Linked DNA regions of Hydrogenovibrio crunogenus. The main gene of each other region encodes a partner of the protein of the gene in region 2 in a complex. Links are inferred from orthologs where the notes say so. Each region holds a gene or a part of one and is shown on either strand. Other genes may lie near its edges. The genes, in order: dnaX and dnaN.

Region 1 (7,108 bases), 600 kb from region 2 along the record:
AGAAGAACGAGGTCAACAGCACTATATTTTTGCTTGAAATTACCCACCATATGTTTAAAATCATTCTTTTGAATGTCAAAATAAATTTAATTCGATTCAAAAAAGCAATCCCAAGCTCGTCTTGCGATTGCTTTTTTATTTTAATAAATGGTAAATAAAGATCAGCATGAACTCACAAGATCATTTAATGAACACTTATGCAAGACTTCCGGTTACATTTGAATCCGGTCAAGGCGCGATGCTATACGATACGGAAGGGCAAGGATACTTGGATGCTATAAGCGGCATTGCCGTCTGCAGCTTAGGTCATGCTCATCCGGAAATCTCCAGAACTATCTGTGAACAAAGCCAACAATTAATTCATACATCTAATTTGTATGGCATCGAAAAACAAACCCAGCTTGCCGATGAGTTGATTGAAATTTCAAATCTTGAAAAAGTATTTTTCTGTAACTCAGGTGCAGAAGCCAATGAAACAGCAATCAAGATGGCACGAAAATTTGCTCATCAACAACAGATTCAATCCCCCAAGATCATCGTGATGGAAAACAGCTTTCATGGTCGAACATTAGCCACACTCTCTGCAACGGGTAATCCTAAAGTGCAACAAGGGTTCGAGCCGCTTGTCGAAGGCTTTATTCGTGTTCCTTACAATGACGTGGAAGCCGTACAAAATTTATCTACCGACTCGGATATTGTGGCCATTCTCGTTGAACCTATTCAAGGAGAAGGAGGCGTTAACATTCCTGACCGCGGTTACTTAAAAGCGTTACGTGATATCTGTGATCAAAACAACTGGTTACTCATGTTAGATGAAATTCAAACAGGTATTGGACGGACGGGTAAATGGTTTGCCCACCAGCACGAAGAAATTTTGCCAGACGTTATGACCTTAGCAAAGGCGCTTGGTAACGGCGTACCAATTGGAGCTTGCTTGGCAGGAAACAAAGCTGCTGATTTATTGGTTCCGGGTAACCATGGCACTACATTTGGAGGCAATCCGCTTGCGTGCGCAACGGGGCTTGCGGTTATCAAAACGCTTACTTTCCACAATTTTATCGAGCATGTTGATGCAAAAGGCGCCTTACTTGTTGCGCGCTTACAAGAAGCACTGGAACAGAACAAAGCGGTTGTCAACGTACGTGGTTTAGGCTATATGATCGGTATTGAGCTTGATCGTCCTTGTGCGGAACTGGTTCAAAAGGCTTTGAAAAAACATCTCTTGATTAATGTCACTCAAGGCAACACGATTCGCTTATTACCGACATTCGTCATGTCGAATGACCAAACAGATCAGCTAATCAGTACCCTTGTTGAACTAATTGATGAACTTACTCAAACAAGTACCTAACTTGTTTAACTAACCTAAAAAGAAGAACGCCAATGAGCATTAAACACTTTTTAACCCTACAAGACTTTTCACCAGCTGAGCTAAAACAATTGATGCTGCGTGCCATTGAACTTAAAAAGATTCAAAAGTCAGGCGAGATCTTTGAACCGCTGAAAAACAAAACCCTTGCGATGATTTTTGAAAAATCTTCGACGCGAACACGCATTTCATTTGAAATTGGAATGAGCCAACTTGGCGGACACGCTCTATTCTTATCTCCTCGTGACACACAGCTAGGACGAGGGGAACCGATTGAAGACACTGCAAAAGTCATCTCCAGCATGGCTGACGGGATCATGATCCGTACTTTTGGACATGAAGTCGTTGAAAAAATGGCTGAGCATTCTCAAGTCCCTGTGATTAACGCTTTGACCGATGATTACCATCCTTGTCAATTGCTTGCCGACATGCAAACCTATTATGAACATCGCGGTTCAATTGAAGGTAAAACTGTCTTATGGGTTGGCGATGGCAACAATATGTGTCACTCATATATCAATGCGGCTAAACAATATGGCTTTAAATTGCGTATTTCTGCGCCTGAAGACTATGATCCAAACCCGAGCATTGTTGAGGCGAACCGGGCACATGTTGAAATAGTACGCAACCCAATGGATGCCGCAGAAAATGTTGACCTAATCGTAACCGATGTTTGGGCCAGCATGGGACAAGAAGAAGAACAGAAAAAGCGTGAAAAAGCATTCAAAGACTATCAAGTCAACACAGCCTTGATGAACCAGGCCAATCCAGATGCTTTATTTATGCATTGTTTACCGGCACACCGAGGTGAAGAAGTGTCTGCTGAAGTGATGGATGCGAAAGACAGTGTGGTTTGGGATGAAGCAGAAAACCGTCTTCATGCTCAAAAAGCATTGCTTGAATATTTAATGGCCAAGGCTTAAATTTTCTTAAGACCGTTTAATCTTATGCGCTCACTCGAGTTGGTTTAATCGAGCGCATAAGCTTAAACAGCTTCCTACACCGCTTTACGACCAGCAAATGCCTGACCTAAAGTCCCACTATCGATGTACTCTAACTCACCCCCTAAAGGAATCCCTTGAGCCAAGCGGGTTACAGAGATATTGAACTCTATCGCCATCTGCTGAATATAATGCGCGGTCGCCTCACCTTCCACTGTCGGATTCGTGGCTAAAATCAATTCTTGTATTTCACCTTGAGCCAATCTATCCCGTAAGATAGGCAGCCCAAGTTCATCGGGACCAACGCCATCAATCGGTGATAAATGTCCCATCAATACAAAATACTGACCTCTGTAGATACCTGACTGTTCAATCGCCACCACATCCGTTGGCATTTCAACGATGCACAGCTGATCCGCCTGTCTGGATTTTGATGCACAGACTCCGCATACTTCGGCTTCAGACAAGTTTCGGCACTGTTGACAGTACCCCACTTTTTCCAGTGCGGCTTCTATGGCAGATGCCAGACGATGACCATCTTGCTGGTGGTTTTGCAATAAGAAATAAGCCAAACGTTGAGCCGACTTTGGCCCAATGGTAGGCAACAACTTAAATGCATCGATTAATTCATTAATAACAGGGCTTTGCATGTAAAAAACTCGTTAACACCTTTAAAATGGCATCTTCATACCTGGCGGCAAATCGATTCCACCCGTTAGACCACCCATTTTTTCTTGTGTAGTTTCTTCAACACGACGTGCGGCACTGTTCACAGCAGCCGCAAACAAATCTTCCAACATTTCCTTGTCATCCATCAAGCTGTCATCAATCTCGACTTTAACAAGCTCATGCTTTCCCGTCATAACAACTTTTACCATGCCACCACCTGCTTCGCCTGGAATTTCCATCTTGGCGATTTCGTCCTGTGCTGCCTGCATATTTTTTTGCATTTCCTGGGCTTGCTTCATCAAGTTGCCCAAACCACCTTTTCCACCTAACATGGCTTCTCCTTTATGATTTAGTAATCGGTTGAATCGAAGATTCAATCACTTTCAAATTCAATGTTTGTATTAAATTCTGCACAATGGTGTCATTCTGAATGCTTTCTGCAGCATTCCCTTGCTTTGCCTTTGCTTCAGCAGCGAAATGCTTAGCCGGCGTCCAATGATCTTCCGGGTAGTTCACAAAAATCACCCGCACACCTAACTGTGCTTTCACTTGTTCTTCCAATCGCTGAAGGGCTAGTTCTGTTTTTGCATGCGCCTGCTCCGGATCAACGCTTAACGAGAGACTCTGAGTATCTCGCTTAATTAAAACCGACTGCCTTGCCAGCTCAGCGGCCATGCCCTCTAATTGTAGGTCAGCAATCAACGCAATCCAATCCGTTACTGACACCACACCAGCATCCATCTCACTTGATACGGCTGTCTCGGCGGTCTCAAAAGGCGTTTCCGATACAAAATTTTCTTGTGCATTCAAAGAAACGCTTTCGATTCCAGGCTGCTCAAATACAGGAGGGGTCGGTGATTCTTCTACCGTTTTTTGCATTGGACTACTGGAAGATACATGATGCGTAACCGCCTCCAGATTCGGCTCTATAGCTTCTTGCCGGTTTTCTGTAGCAACGGGTGTTGATTGATCCAATGGCTGGCGATTGACTACGACAGACTCAGGCACCTTCGCATCGTGACTCTCACGATGCTTGATTGGCGCTTCAGACTTTCCCAGCGTCGAATCTAACCTCGCTTTTAAATCCGCTAAATGATCCATTTCTTCAGAAGGTTGAGAAGCGACAGGCGAAGGAGCGGTCATTTGAGGCTCAGGCGTAGATACAGAAGGAGTTTCTATATGTTGAGGCGTTTCAATATCTGAACGAATTTGCTCTGTTGCGCCTTGCTGCACAGGCGGGACCACAGACTCATTTTGACCAGGCCTGGTTGTTGTTACACTCTCTGGACGATTCATCCCCTCTTCTGGCTTTTCATGCGCCATAGAAGACACCGTTTCAGTAAAAACCGGTTTAAAAGCCAGCATTCTCAAAAGAGACATCTCAAAGCCGATACGAATATCCGGAGCCAGTGCCATATCTTGTTTAGCCAGCAACGCAATTTGATATAACACCTGAATACGCTCTGGCGACAATTGTTGACTCAACTGTTGTAGCATTTCGACCTCAATTAAACTGCTTTCAGTCAAATCACCCAATACCTGCAACAGACTCATCTGATGCAAGGCTTCAATCAATTGTGCATTCAATGCTGTGTAATCCACCCCCATCAAGGCTAATTGTTGGATCACTTCTTTTAACTCATCTGCCGACTCATTAGCTAATGCAGATAGAATATTTAAGGTAAATTGTTGATCTACCAGCCCCAACATAGCTTGAACAGCATCGTATTGAACCTTTCCACCACCGTAAGCAATCGCTTGATCCAAAATACTTAAAGAATCCCTGGCAGACCCATCAGCGCTTTTGGCAATCATGGCCAATGCTGTTTCTTCAAAAGGGACTTGTTCTTGTTGCAAAATATAAGCTAAGTGCTGCTGAATCTGCGGCAGTGTTAATCGCATTAAGTTGAACTGCAAGCAACGAGAAAGAACGGTGATGGGTAATTTGTGAGGATCCGTTGTCGCCAACAAGAACTTGACATGTTCCGGTGGCTCTTCCAGCGTTTTCAACAAAGCATTGAAACTGCTCTTGGATAACATGTGAACTTCATCGATCAGGTAAACTTTGTAACGCCCTTGAACAGGAGCATACTGGACATTTTCCAATAACTCGCGTGTATCCTCGACTTTGGTTTTAGAGGCCGCGTCCACTTCAATCAAATCAACAAAACGCCCTTCATCGATAGACCGGCACGTGGAACAAACACCACAAGGTTTGGATGTAATGCCTTGCTCACAATTCAACGCTTTAGAAAAAATACGAGCAATCGTCGTCTTTCCAACCCCTCGTGTACCAGTGAACAAATAGGCATGATGCAATCTTTGCTGATCCAGCGCATTAGAAAGCGCCTGCATCACGTGAGTTTGTCCGACTAATTCAGAAAAGTTTTTCGGTCGCCACTTACGGGCTAAAACAGTATCAGTCACAAGTTAAGTTCTTAAGATTTGAAATAAGTCTATTTTAACGTGAAAAAGAAGGAATGCGAGTTTAATTAGATAAAGAATTTTGAACCGTTTTGCACGGGTAAATAGAAGAGGTGACCCTGCCCGCCTGATCTCGGCGCACGAATCAGAAGGTACCGTTGCTTCCTTCCGGACCTGGCGGGGTTCCCAACCTATCGTCGCGAGGGGACGAACAGAGCCACCCGTATCAATCATACACGAAGTAAGGCGTTATAAAACCCAGAACAACTAAATAATTGGAAAGAAAATACAAATAAATATTTAACGAAAAAGATAAATTTCAGAGGAGAAAATAGAGGTAACCTGCCCGCCTTACCTCGGCGCACGAATCAGAAGGTACCGTTGCTTCCTTCCGGACCTGGCGGGGTTCCCAACCTATCGTCGCGAGGGGACGAACAAGTTACCGCGTTGAATGATACACGAATTCTTCAAAATTTAAAGCCAATCCCTTGAAAAAATCCAAAAAAACACCCCCTTTTAGCGACCACTACAACTGACATCCAACTTTTTTCTGACTGTAATTAAAAGCGCACCCTATGAGCAACCCTATATAATCGTACTTTATCAGTACATCACAAAATTTTATACTTAGCGATAGAAAACTTTATATGTAAAATATTTACATTTATTTGAAAACCTTGATATGATGACACCCGAAAGAGCAAAAAACGAGGTAACAAGTTATGAAAAATGCACTTTTAAGTTTATTACTAACCAGTTTTTTAACCGCTTTAACAACTCAATCGCATGCCACAGATACATACATTGGGCAAATATCAAGTGATGAAGAAGCAGGCTTGCTTTACATGAGAGAAGAAGAAAAGCTGGCTCGAGATGTTTATCTAACCCTTTATGATCGCTGGGAAGTGAATATTTTCGAAAATATTGCCAAGTCTGAGCAAACGCATACAGAAACGATTAAATCGTTACTGGATAAATACGCACTGCCAGATCCAGTATTAGATGATTCAATTGGGATCTTTACGGATTACCACTTTACAGAGCTTTATGTCGCCCTAACAGACGCGGGATCAGAAAGCTATGAAGAAGCGCTTCGAGTGGGAATTCAGATTGAAGAACTAGACATTCGTGATATTGCTGAAAAAATCAGCAAAGTAGAAAATAACCCTGACATTGTCGAGGTTTACGAAAACCTAATGAAAGGCTCACGAAACCATTTGCGTTCATTCTGGCGTTTATTTGAAGAAAATAATTTGGTTTATGAACCACAATATATTTCAGAAGAAGAATTCTACGAAATCGTGAATTCTCCAATGGAATAAACCCCTAGGCTACTAACCTAGCCAAATTAACTCACTTGATGCAACAGGTGGGTTAATTAAATGATAGTTCCCCTTTTTAACCTGCTTCGGCAGGTTTTTTTATGCCTTCGTATGTATCAAGCAAACTAGCAACTCTTATTAGAGTTCAAAAAAAGACTCTTCCCTCTCTATAACACCCAATTCCAAGCCATGTATATTATTTTTTCAATCCCTAGTAATTATGCTAATATTTGAAGAAGTTATATAAAAAACTATAAATATGAAAACCAGTCTTATACATCCTCGTTTATTAATCCCCTTCTTACTTGTTCTCGCTTTTATAACAATAAGTCCGTCTATTTCTGCTTCAGAAACCGTAAAAGTCCAACTGCGCTGGTTACATC
Region 2 (7,025 bases):
GGCGGTTTACCTCGTCGCACCCGTAAACACGCCAGAAGTGACGCTAGAAGTGGGTGAATACGCCATCGAAAGCTTCAATGAACCTGAAAACACGTCGGTACCTCAGCCGTTAAGAGAAACCAAAGCTGAGAGAGAAGCCGCAGAAAAAGCCGCTTCAAGCGCGACGAAGAAAAAATCGGACAGCCCGTCTAAAAAAACCATTAAACACAATCTAAACACCAATTTCACTTTTGATACCTTTGTCGAAGGGAAGGCCAACCAGCTTGCAGCAGCGGCGGCACGACAAGTAGCAGATAACCCAGGTGGCAGTTATAACCCATTCTTTATTTATGGCGGCGTCGGGCTAGGTAAAACGCATTTAATGCATGCCATCGGGAACGAATTGATGCGTCGTGATCCAAATGCTCGCGTGGTGTACCTTCACTCAGAGCGCTTCGTCGCTGATATGGTCAATGCGCTCCGTCATAATAAAATTGATGAATTCAAACGCTTCTACCGCTCTTTAGATGCGCTATTAATCGATGACATTCAGTTCTTTGCCAAAAAAGAACAATCGCAGGAAGAGTTCTTCCACACTTTCAACACCTTATTGGAAGGCAACAAACAAGTTATCTTAACCAGTGATCGGTTTCCAAAGGAAGTGGATGGTCTGGAAGATCGGTTGAAGTCGCGTTTCGGTTGGGGATTAACCATTGCCGTTGAACCGCCTGAATTTGAAATGCGTGTGGCTATCTTAATGAAAAAAGCGGCTGAGTTCGGTTTCTTACTGCCGGATGAAGTCGCGTTTTTCATCGCCAAACGACTACGCGGTAATGTTCGTGATCTGGAAGGTGCCTTAAAACGTGTGGGCGCATTTGCGCAGTTTACCCAACAATTGGTCACGGTTGATTTGGCGAAAGATGCTTTAAAAGACTTACTGGCACTGCAACAAAAAATGGTCACCTTGGAAAATATCCAAAAAACCGTCGCCGATTATTACAAAATCCGAGTGGCTGACCTGCTTTCTAAGAGAAGAACTCGTAATATTGCTCGTCCAAGACAGATGTCGATGGCCATTTCTAAAGAGTTGACCAGTCATAGCTTACCTGAAATCGGCGATGCTTTTGGCGGTCGTGATCACACCACAGTGTTGCATGCCGTGCGCAAAATAAACGAACTCAAAGAAACCGACCATCGTATTGAAGAAGACTTTAATAGTTTGATTAGAATTATTACGAATTAATTTGATTACGAGTCATGAAACTCTCGAAACAAAAGTTTTATGCAAACGTCATGTTGATGAACCGAATTTATTTTAAATTTTTCAAAGGTTTCTATACATAATTGTCGGAAATGTTGGCATAATTAAAGCCAACATAAAATTTCATAGCAAAAAAGAATATTTAAAGGTATTGAGATGAAAATCAGTCTTTCTCGTGAGAATCTGTTAAAAGTGTTACAAACAGTCGGAGGGGTAGTCGAGAAACGTCAAACCATGCCGATTTTGGCCAATATACTGTTCCAAGTGAACCAAAACACTTTAACGGTCACTGCTTCGGATTTGGAAATTGAAACACGAGCATCGACTGAGTTGGAAAGCAGCGATGGAGATTTCAGCGTCACCTTACCGGCGGTGAAATTGATCAGTATTGTTCGTTCGTTACCGGATGGCCTGACCATTTTGCTGGAATTTGATGAAATGCGCTGCCAGTTATCTGCCGGGCGCTCTCGCTTTAAACTCTCAACCCTGCCAGCAGATGACTTCCCAACCATTGATTTGACACAAACCGAACTGTCATTTTCAATGGCACAAAATCAGCTAAAACAAATCATTCACAATACTGCTTTTGCGATGGCCAGCCAAGATGTACGTTTTTATCTGAACGGTATGTTGTTTGACATCAGCAACCAAACATTGCGAGTGGTCGCAACAGATGGACACCGCCTTTCAACCTGTTCGACATTGCTTGAAACCGAAGGGCTGACATCCACTCAGGCTATTTTGCCTCGAAAAGGGGTCTTAGAGCTTCAAAAGTTGATTGGCGATGATGACAATTTGATTGCTTTCTCGCTCGCTAAGAATTATCTGACCGTACAATTTGAAGAAACCGTATTCACCTGTAAGCTAGTGGATGGACGTTTTCCCGATTTCAACCGCGTCTTGCCACAACATAATGACCAACTGGTCCAAACAGATAGAGAATTACTTCGTAGTCTCTTGCAGCGTGCGGCGATTTTATCGAATGATAAATTTAAAGGAATCCGTTTGGCCTTGAGCCAAAACCTATTGGCGGTGCACGCTCAAAACTCCGATCAGGATGAATCTCATGAAGACATGGCGATTGATTATAACGGCACGGAAATGGAAATCGGTTTTAACGTCAACTACCTGCTGGATGTATTGAACTCGATGCATGAAGAAGCGGTGACACTTTATATGAAAGATGCCAACAGCAGTTGCATGGTCGATACCCAAAATGAAACCTGTCATTGCCAGCATGTCATCATGCCAATGCGTCTGTAGAAATCCATTCCACACCCTTTATCACACATATAAAGGTGAAAAGGGTGTGTCTTCAGTTTCGCTGTCTTTTTTAATTTAGTTCGCACTTCGAGCACCCGATTTGTCTAAAATCCTTCAGTTCCAGCTACAACACTTTCGTAACATTGAACAGGCTTCCTTAACTTTCAGCGACGGCTTAAATTTGATTGTCGGTGACAATGCGGCTGGAAAAACGGCACTGATTGAAGCAATCTGGACACTGGCTTCCGGTCGCTCTTTCCGAACCGCAAAACCGCAACAGCTCATTCAACAAGGCCAAACCGAAATGGTCGTATTCTGTACGCTGACTGAAGCGGGTCGAACTCACAAAATTGGGTTGGCAAGAGCTACCGACAAAGTGACCATGAAAATTGATGGTGAACCGGCGAAAACACAAGCAGATATGTCAGCAAAACTACCGGTTCAGTTACTCACCCCCGAAAGCCATCGTTTACTGGAAGAAGGACCAAAAGCAAGGCGCCAGTTCATGGACTGGGGCTGTTTCCATCATCATGCCGATTTCATTCATGTATGGCGCCACTATCAAAGAGCCCTTAAACAACGAAATCACGCGCTGAAAAAAAGACTGCCTGCACCGCAAATTCAACTATGGGATGCTCAACTGGTTGAAGCCGCCGAAAAAATTGATGTTATTCGAGCCGACTATATCACTCGACTCACACCTTATCTTGTCGAGTTTTGCCAAGCATTAATGCCCGAAATCACCGTGAGCCCGGAATGCCATTATCGACCCGGTTGGCCAAAGACAGCAGAAAGCTATCGTCAACTTCTGGCAGACAATTTTGCCAAAGACACTTTACAGGGCCATACCCAATATGGCAGTCATAGAGCTGATATCAAGTTCCGCTTCAACGGCCAAGAAGCGTTAATGACTTTATCACGAGGGCAGCAAAAATTGTTTGTCTGTGCCTTGTTATTAGCGCAAGCCACCTTGTTCCAACAACACAGTCAACAACCCGTAATTATGCTCATTGATGATTTACCTGCGGAGTTGGATGCAAAGCATCGTGAGACTTTATTGAAGCTACTTAACTTACTGGACATTCAACATATCTTGACCAGTACCGCACAAGATTTAATTCCGGTTCTAAACCCAGAAAATGCCAAAATCTGGCACATTCAAAAAGGCAAGCTCACTGAACAACACTGAGCCAGGCCTGGCAATTTTTGAACGCTGTTTCTTAAGAAAGATTGACGTCATGACTGATTTAAAATACGCTTAACCTTTCTATTTGCCACCCAAAACGGTTATGACTAAGATATTACTCGTTGAAGATGAAGCCTTACTGGTCGAAAATCTCAAAAAAAATTTAAACCAACAAGATTACATCTTAGACACTGCGATGGATGGCGAAGAAGCACTTTATCTAACCAATGAATATGAATACGACCTGATTATTCTAGATTTAGGGCTTCCCAAAAAATCTGGGCTTCAGGTCTTGGAAGAAATTCGAGCTGACCAGAACACAACTCCGGTTCTGATTTTAACAGCCCGAAACACTTGGCAAGAGCGTGTAGAAGGCTTAAAAAAAGGCGCTGATGACTATTTAGGGAAACCCTTTCACTTTGAAGAGTTGATTGCCCGCATTGAAGTACTGTTAAAACGACCTGCCCAATCTCAACCCCAGTGCTTACGATTTCAAGAGTATGAACTGGATCTGGACTCCCGAGAGCTCAAAGTAAAAGAACAGCATTTTTCTTTAACTAAAACTGAGTTTACGCTGGCCAAGCTGTTCTTATCAAACCCTAACCGAGTCTTCTCTAAAGAAATCTTAATGCAGCGCTTAGGTGATCAGCACCACGAAAGAGACAGCAACTTAATTGAAGTCTATATTCGAAAACTGCGCCAATATATGGGGAAAACTGCCATTGAAACCTTACGCGGCCAAGGCTATCGTTTGGTTGGAGAACCTTCTGCATGAAGTCGATAGAAAAACAACTTAACTGGTCACTTTCCATCAGTATTTTGCTGGTGTTTTTTGTGTTTTGGTGGATCTCGGTCTTTACCATTCATCACCTCACGGAAGACTATATTTTAACTCGCCTGCAACATGATACGGTGTCGATTGAAAAACACCTCAACCGTGCGTCAACGGGACAAGATTTGCCAGACATTGATTATGACGCCATCAATCCGATATACGCTCAACCCCTTTCCGGGCATTATTTCGTCATTCAGTTAGGCCATCACACTTTAAAATCACATTCGTTACAAGATTACCCTTTATTCCTTAAAAACAGCACTGAGACAATCAGTCATTATGAGACCAAAGGGCCGGTTGAAGGAACAATCCTTGTTCGACGTTTTCAGACTACTTATCAGCAACAGCCCATAACATTATATGTGGCAGAAGACCATAGTCCGATCCAACGAACGCTTCAAATATTCGATATATTGATTGGAATTTTTGCTCTCATGACACTGTTACTGCTTTACTGGGGACAAAAGACTTTATTGAGAAAAGGCTTTAAACAACTGGACCCCATTCATCAAGCACTGAAAAACTTACACAAAGGGGATGCTTCTCAGTTGAAGGTGGAAGACTATCCCACCGAAGTCAGCGAATTGATTGAAAATCTGAATCAAGCGATGCTCAGCGCCAGTCACCAATTGCAGCAATCACGCCAGTCGAATGCGAATTTAGCACACAGTCTGAAAACTCCACTGAATATGATTTACCAGTTGCTGGATGATGTGGCTATGAAAGACCATCCAGAGCTACAAAAGACATTAAAACAACAAGCCCAAAAAATTCATAACCGTATTGAAAGTGAACTCAAGAAAGCACGGCTAGCAGCCAGCAACCCCTCGGTAAAACCTTTCTCAATGCTAGATGACTTGCCAGACCTGACACAGTCAATTCAACAGTTGTACCCCGATAAAAAGCTTCATCTACAAAAATCGCCCGATACGCCCGATACCTTGCCAATTGAAAAAGAAGATGCTTATGAACTTCTAGGAAACTTGCTGGATAATGCCGCCAAGTTTGGGCAAAGCCAGCTATTCCTGACTTTTACACGACTTTTAGATGAAGCAACCGGAAAAACAAAAACGGTCATTATTATTGAAGATGACGGCTCAGGGGTGCCTTCCGAGAAAGTTGCCGAAATTCAAACACGCGGACACAGATTAGATGAATCAATTGCCGGGCATGGTATTGGGCTTTCCATTGTGCAGCAAACAGCTAAAGCCTATGCGATTGACTTACAATTTGGAAATTCCGAAAAAGGCGGTTTAAAAGTAACCTTAACCCTTTAAAAGGTTATTTTTGTAAAAATAACCAGGCCTGGCTATTTTTTTATGACTTTTTTCAGCTTCAATTCAGTTTCATCCTTTAAGATACCTTTATTCAATCAATCATAGGGTCTTTTAAATGAAAGCTACTCTGGTCTTTTTAAGCGCATGCACCTTAAGTGCAAATGTTTGGGCGGTGACTTACAGTGACTTGCTGCCCAAGGTCATCAACCAATTGCCACAAAAACAGGAATTGGTGGATTTCCAAGCATTGTCTAGCGCTAACCAATCCGCGGCCGACAGTTGGATTGCCGGTGACGTTGCACTGAATTTAAAGCATGAAAATGATTCCATAACGGGTAATCAAGGATTTGAATCCTGGGAAGGAGGCGCTCGCTTTCCAATTTGGTTACCCGGCCAATCAGGAAGCCGTCAACACATCGGAGAGGCTTATCAATCCTTAAACCAAGTCGGTCGACAACAAATCCAACTCATGGCTTCCAAACAACTTCGTCAATTGGTCTGGCAAACGAAAAAAGCCGAAATTCGTCTTAAGTTTGCTCATAAAGATTTAAAACAAAGTCAAGCACTGGTGGCATTAGTCACGCAAAAAGTCGATGCCGGAGAAAGCCCAAAATTTGATTTGCTTCTGGCGCAAAAAGCGTTATTTAAATCGCAAAAAAATGTGGCTCAAAAAGAAGCCGCTTATCAAGTCGCCTTGCAACACTATGCTCAATGGACGCAACAGACCGAGCTACCCTCTCCTTTGGCTGAAACGTTAGAGTCGCAAACCATCACGCTGGAACAACACCCGGATTACAAAGTGCTACAAGCACAAGTTCAAGCCGAGCAAGCTAAGCTTGAATTGGCCAAAGCCAGTCAACGTGGCAACCCCAGTGTGTATGTGGGGGCGAAAAATGAACGGGATAAACAAACTGCGGACAACAGCATTTTAATTGCAGAAGTCAGCTTTCCTATTGGCGTCGACCCAACAGCACCTTCACGTATTGCAGAGCAACGCCAAGCGGTGTCTCAACGTCAAATTGCCCAAAACCGAGCAAAACAACAATTGCAACTGAATCTAATTCAAGCGAAAGAAGCTTGGATTGCTGCCCAAAAATCAGAACGTTTATCAAAACAACAAAACACCTTATCGGTGGAAGCCATGAAGTTAGCCAAAATGGCCTATCAGAAAGGAGAGACTTCTATTCAAAACCTGCTGTTGATGAAACAGCAATATTTTGAAGA

Evidence for each region.
Region 1: the proteins of dnaN (region 2) and dnaX are in contact, whole or in part, in a cryo-EM structure (PDB 8GIZ), measured with the Escherichia coli proteins. The link is inferred for Hydrogenovibrio crunogenus from one-to-one orthologs.

What each region holds. Positions count from the first base shown.
Region 1 is NZ_CP032096.1:595,771-602,878, reverse strand. What follows is about bases 2,865-5,841. They hold dnaX (DNA polymerase III subunit gamma/tau), read right to left. Parts: upstream 5,407-5,841; coding sequence 3,322-5,406; downstream 2,865-3,321. Other genes in these bases: GHNINEIG_RS02785 (YbaB/EbfC family nucleoid-associated protein), read right to left, coding at 2,982-3,311; recR (recombination mediator RecR), read right to left, coding at 2,865-2,960. Also shown: GHNINEIG_RS02800 (aspartate aminotransferase family protein), read left to right, coding at 167-1,351; argF (ornithine carbamoyltransferase), read left to right, coding at 1,384-2,292; more of recR, read right to left, coding at 2,367-2,864; GHNINEIG_RS02765 (DUF2202 domain-containing protein), read left to right, coding at 6,126-6,725; GHNINEIG_RS02760 (GGDEF domain-containing protein), read left to right, coding at 6,985-7,108. UniProt on the Escherichia coli protein: Part of the beta sliding clamp loading complex, which hydrolyzes ATP to load the beta clamp onto primed DNA to form the DNA replication pre-initiation complex.
Region 2 is NZ_CP032096.1:183-7,207, forward strand. The notes cover bases 556-3,449. They hold dnaN (DNA polymerase III subunit beta), read left to right. Parts: upstream 556-1,396; coding sequence 1,397-2,503; downstream 2,504-3,449. Other genes in these bases: dnaA (chromosomal replication initiator protein DnaA), read left to right, coding at 556-1,222; recF (DNA replication/repair protein RecF), read left to right, coding at 2,604-3,449. In the rest of the region: more of dnaA, read left to right, coding at 1-555; more of recF, read left to right, coding at 3,450-3,692; GHNINEIG_RS00020 (response regulator transcription factor), read left to right, coding at 3,793-4,464; GHNINEIG_RS00025 (sensor histidine kinase), read left to right, coding at 4,461-5,801; GHNINEIG_RS00030 (TolC family protein), read left to right, coding at 5,917-7,025. UniProt on the Escherichia coli protein: Confers DNA tethering and processivity to DNA polymerases and other proteins. Acts as a clamp, forming a ring around DNA (a reaction catalyzed by the clamp-loading complex) which diffuses in an ATP-independent manner freely and bidirectionally along dsDNA.